DNA from 2 places in the Streptomyces sp. NBC_00669 genome. Region 2 is predicted to be linked to the other one. Evidence: riboswitches for the same ligand, from Rfam matches in the RefSeq annotation. Region 2 holds a riboswitch; the other holds the start of a gene.
What was found. A riboswitch is a leader RNA that binds a small molecule or an ion and turns the genes downstream of it on or off. The one in region 2 is predicted to bind cyclic di-AMP.
Positions count from the first base shown of each region.

Region 1 (2,193 bases), 4.0 Mb from region 2:
ATCAGCTTCGGCGGGGTGGTCGCGTTCATCTTCGCCGACCTGCTGATCCTGCCGATCCTGAACATCTACCGGAAGTACTACGGCGCACGCATGGCCCTGTTCATCCTCGGCACCTTCTACCTCGCCATGGCCGTCGCGGGATACGTCGTCGAACTCCTCTTCGGCGGCCTCGGCCTGATCCCCGACCAGGCCGACGCGAAGATCCCCACGCAGGGCGTCAGATGGAACTACACCTCCTTCCTCAACATCGCCTTCCTCGTCCTGGCCGCCGCCCTCCTGGTGCGCTTCTTCCGGACCGGCGGCGCCGGGATGCTCCGCATGATGGGCGGCGCCCCCGACGCCGATGACGCCGAGCACGCGGATCACGCCGGGCACGGGTGACGGGGAAGGCGCTCAGAGCGGTCCGGGCACCCTGCCCGGGTGGGTGCGCGCGTCCGGCCCCGCCTCGCCGGGCTACTGGGGGGCCGACTGCCCGCGGCACGCCGCCGTCGGCGACACCGGCCGTACCCTCACCGGCATTGCGGCCCTCCTCGCCGTGGCCGTGGCCGGGGGAGCGACGGCGGCCTGGCGGGTGTCCCGCGGGTGGGGCCGGGCCACGGCGATGTGACGAGGCGTCAGCGGGTGGAGCCGTAGGGGCGCGGCGGGCAGGGGCGGGCGCGTGGTTCGGGGCCGGGCGCGGACCTGAGCGCGGACCTGGGCTCGGACGGAGCCTCGCGCCGCCGTGGAGGGGGCCCGGGGCCCGGCCCGCGTCGACCGTCGGGGGCGCGGTGCGCGTGCGGTCGAGTGCCCGGCCGCCGGGCGGCGTCAGTTCACCCGTCCGTACCAGACGCCGCTGGTCCAGATGTGTTCGAGCCGGACCGTGCTGCCGGTCTTCGGCGCGTGCCAGATGTTGCCGTCGCCCGCGTAGATCCCCACGTGGTAGACCGATGCGCCGGACGAGCCGCTGTGGAAGAAGACCAGGTCGCCCGCCCGGCGGGAACCCGCCGAGATGTGCGTGGTGCGGTTGTACTGGGCGGCGGCGGTGCGCGGCAGTTGCTCGCCCGCCTGCTTGAACGAGTACAGCGTCAGCCCCGAGCAGTCGAAGCGGTACGGCCCGGTGGCCCCCCACTGGTAGGGCGAGCCCTTCTTCGACGCGGCGATGCTCAGCGCCCTGGCGGCCATGGTGGCGGCGTCGGCCCGCTGGGCGTTGCCCGGCAGCAGGATCGGGACGGCGACGGCCGCTGCGGTGAGCAGAGAGGCGGCTCCGAGCCGCGAGAGCCGGGAAGTGGCCGGCCGAAAGCAGATGCGGTTGGGCGTGCACATGCGCGACCCTTCGTCATCAGCCTGCGAAGGATGACCTGTCGGGTTCGGGCTGGCGAAGATGCCCGGCCGCATGCAAGCGGCTTCACCCCAAGGGTGCTCCGGCGCCCGCCGGAGACCGGTGGGCGCCGGAGCGACCCGTCGTGCTGGGTCCTCCGCTCCTGCCGTTGCACTCGTGTCGACCTGGCATCCGCGCGTCGGCAGGACTGGGCATCCGCACGGACCGCCCCGCCACGGCGGCGGGGGCTTGTCGTCACCACGGATGGTTACGCACACGACGGGGCGGCGCCGGGACAGAAACGCGCGATGTGACCTTCATCACATTGCATCCAGCCGGGTGAACCGCCGCCCCCGCGAGCCGCTCGCGTACCCCCGCCGTACCCCCTGAACTGCGCCGACCGGTACCGGCGAAGTCGCAGTCCAGCCGACACGCGCAATCGCGCACCCGTTTGCCACGAGAACTTCCGATACGCCAATGGGCTGATGAGACCGGCGGTCGTGTCGCGGAAAACGGTGACACGCGGTGACGGCGGGCGGGTTCGGCCGGGTGCGCGCGACCGCGCCTCCGCGGTGCCGCCTCCTCCGTGGCGCCGCCGAGGGTGCGGCCCGACCACGCGTCGCCGACGGTGCGGCCCGACCACCCGCCGCCGACGGTGCCATGCCGACCACGCGCCGCTGACGGCGCGCTGCCGCGGTCTACGCCGACGGGTCGCCGCTGCCCCCCGGGTCCGCCGCCGGCTCGGGCGCCACCGCGACCCGCGCGGCCCGCCGCTCCCCGTCCAGTACCCGCAGGGCGCGGCCGAGGGTGGCGTGGTGCAGGTCCGTCTCGCCGCGCAGGTGCATCACCGTGAGCGCGTCCCGCATCGCCAACGCCCGGCTGACGAGTGCCTGCGC
Region 1 covers NZ_CP109018.1:9,245,157-9,247,349, forward strand. Annotated here, with positions in the region: gene OG896_RS38745 (permease) at 1-381, shown strand, start outside; gene OG896_RS38750 (hypothetical protein) at 425-607, shown strand; gene OG896_RS38755 (C40 family peptidase) at 805-1,302, opposite strand; cyclic di-AMP (ydaO/yuaA leader) riboswitch at 1,306-1,437, opposite strand; gene OG896_RS38760 (hypothetical protein) at 1,996-2,193, opposite strand, start outside.
Region 1: it holds a riboswitch for cyclic di-AMP, as region 2 does, so the genes downstream of both, OG896_RS38755 (C40 family peptidase) here and OG896_RS22080 (M23 family metallopeptidase) in region 2, are expected to answer to the same signal.

Region 2 (2,193 bases):
GCCGAGGCAGAGGCCGAGGCCGAGGCCGAGGCCGAGGCGGAAGCAGAGGGCTGAGTGGCGGTCAGCCGCCGTTGACCAGGCGGATGTAGCGCACCCAGTCCCAGTTCGGGCCCGGGTCGGTGTGGTCGGTGCCCGGCACCTCGACATGGCCGATGATGTGCTGACGGTCCTTCGGGATGCCGTACTTGTCGCAGATCTCGGCGGTGAGGGCGGCGGAGGAGTGGTACATCGCGTCGGTGAACCAGGACGCGTCGTCGACCCAGCCCTCGTGCTCGATGCCGATGCTGCGGGTGTTGTAGTCCCAGTTGCCGGCGTGCCAGGCCACGTCATGCTCGCGGACGCACTGGTCGATGGCGCCGTCGGCCGAGCGCACCACGTAGTGCGCCGTGGCGGCGTGGGCGGGGTCCTGGAAGAGGGTGATGGTGTCGGCGAAGGTCTCCTGGGTGACGTGGATGACGACCATGTCGATCGCGTAGGTGGAAGGGCGGTTGGACGCCGTGTAGTTGGCGGTGCTGGCCGGAGCCCAGGTGGCGCCGGGGTAGTCGACGGTGGCGGCCGCCGCGGCACGGCCGCTGCCGGTCCACAGCTCGCCGGCGAACGCGGCGCCCGCGGCGGCGCCCAGCGCGAGGCCGCCGCGCAGCAAGGACCGTCGGGTGTGGGGGAGTCGGGGGCTGCTGGGGCGTTCCATGGCGGGCTCCCTGAGAGGTCGCGAGGTGGTCGGGTCCATGACAAGAACATCGGGCTCGCCCATCGTGGGGCCCGGGTCCTTGGCCTGCCAAGCGGTTCGCGCAATGGCAGAGGTCCACGCCATTGGCGGACCTGCCGCACGGCCCCGCGCAGCCGCCTGCGCGCCGAGTTCGCACACTCACGCAAAGTAATCACACTGGTCCCCGTTCGGATAACGACTGATGCACGCTCACATCACCGCCCGGCCACATCGCCTGACCGATTTGCCTACTCTGCCTATACCCTGCGCATTTTGTTCCCATGCCCAACTCTCCGATTCGGCTTGGAAAACGCCTCCGGCTCTATTAACGTTCGATAACGCAGCGCGGTCGTCACCGCCGCCGCCAGGACGGCGGACCGCGCGCTTGCCGAATCCCGTCCGCGGGAACCGGGGACCCGTGAAAATGGGGTGAATCGGGCAGCAGTCAGGCCCGTAGGAGACCTTCTTCCTCCGAACCCGTCAGCTAACCCGGTAGGCGAGAGGGAAGGAAAGGAGAGCGCCCGTCGTGGCGTCCGACCAGCTTGCCTACGCCCCCGCCCGGCCTGACGGCGACATCGCCGGCCAGGAGCGGGAAGACTTCCGACTTCCGCGTCAACGGGCCAACGCCCTTGCCGCCAACGGCACTTCCGGCGTCCCGGCTCCCGCGTTCGCCGCGTTCGCCGGTGCCGGAGCGGCGGGCCTGGCCCCCGCGCCGGCCGTCGAGCCCGCCGGGCGCCCCGCGCCGTACCCGCTGCCGGACGCCGGCCCCGGTGGCGCCGCGCTCGCCGGCCTGCCGACGTACGACCCGACGGCGCTGACCGCGCCCCCGGCCCCGGCGCCTTCGTCGGCCCCGGCGCCGGCGTCCGCGCCGGCCCCCGCTCCGGCCGAGCCGATCGCCCCCGCTCCCGCGCAGGCCGAGGCAACGACCCTGCTGCCGCAGCCCGTTGCCGAACCCGAGATCGCCGACACCACCGAGACCGGCCGGACCGGCGAGGCCGGGGCCGCCCCCGCCGACCCCGGCGAGGCGCTGTGCGCCCGCATCCTCGGCCAGGTCGCCGCCCAGCGCGAGGCCACCGCCCGCGCCGAGCGCGAGGCGGTCGAGAAGGCGGCGGCCGAGCAGGCCGCCCGCGAGGCCGCCGAGCGCAAGGTGCGCGAGCAGGTCGCCGCGGCGAAGGCCGCGGCCGAGGAGAAGGCCCGCGAGGAAGCCGCCGCGGCGGCCCGCGCCGAGGCCGAGCGCCTCGCCCGGCTGGCCGCCTCCTACATCAAGCCGGTCGCCTGCGCCGCGCTCGGCGCGGGTTTCGGCGAGACCGACCCCTGGGCCAACCTGCACAACGGGCAGGACTTCACCGCGCCGACCGGCACCCCCGTGCACGCCGTGCACGGCGGCACCGTCACCTCCGCGGGCTGGGCCGGCAGCGACGGCTACCGGGTCGTCCTCACCCTCGACGACGGCACCGAGTTGAGGTACTGCCACCTGTCGACCATGG
Region 2 covers NZ_CP109018.1:5,259,109-5,261,301, forward strand. Annotated here, with positions in the region: gene OG896_RS22070 ((Fe-S)-binding protein) at 1-54, shown strand, start outside; gene OG896_RS22075 (N-acetylmuramoyl-L-alanine amidase) at 62-688, opposite strand; cyclic di-AMP (ydaO/yuaA leader) riboswitch at 1,083-1,220, shown strand; gene OG896_RS22080 (M23 family metallopeptidase) at 1,233-2,193, shown strand, end outside.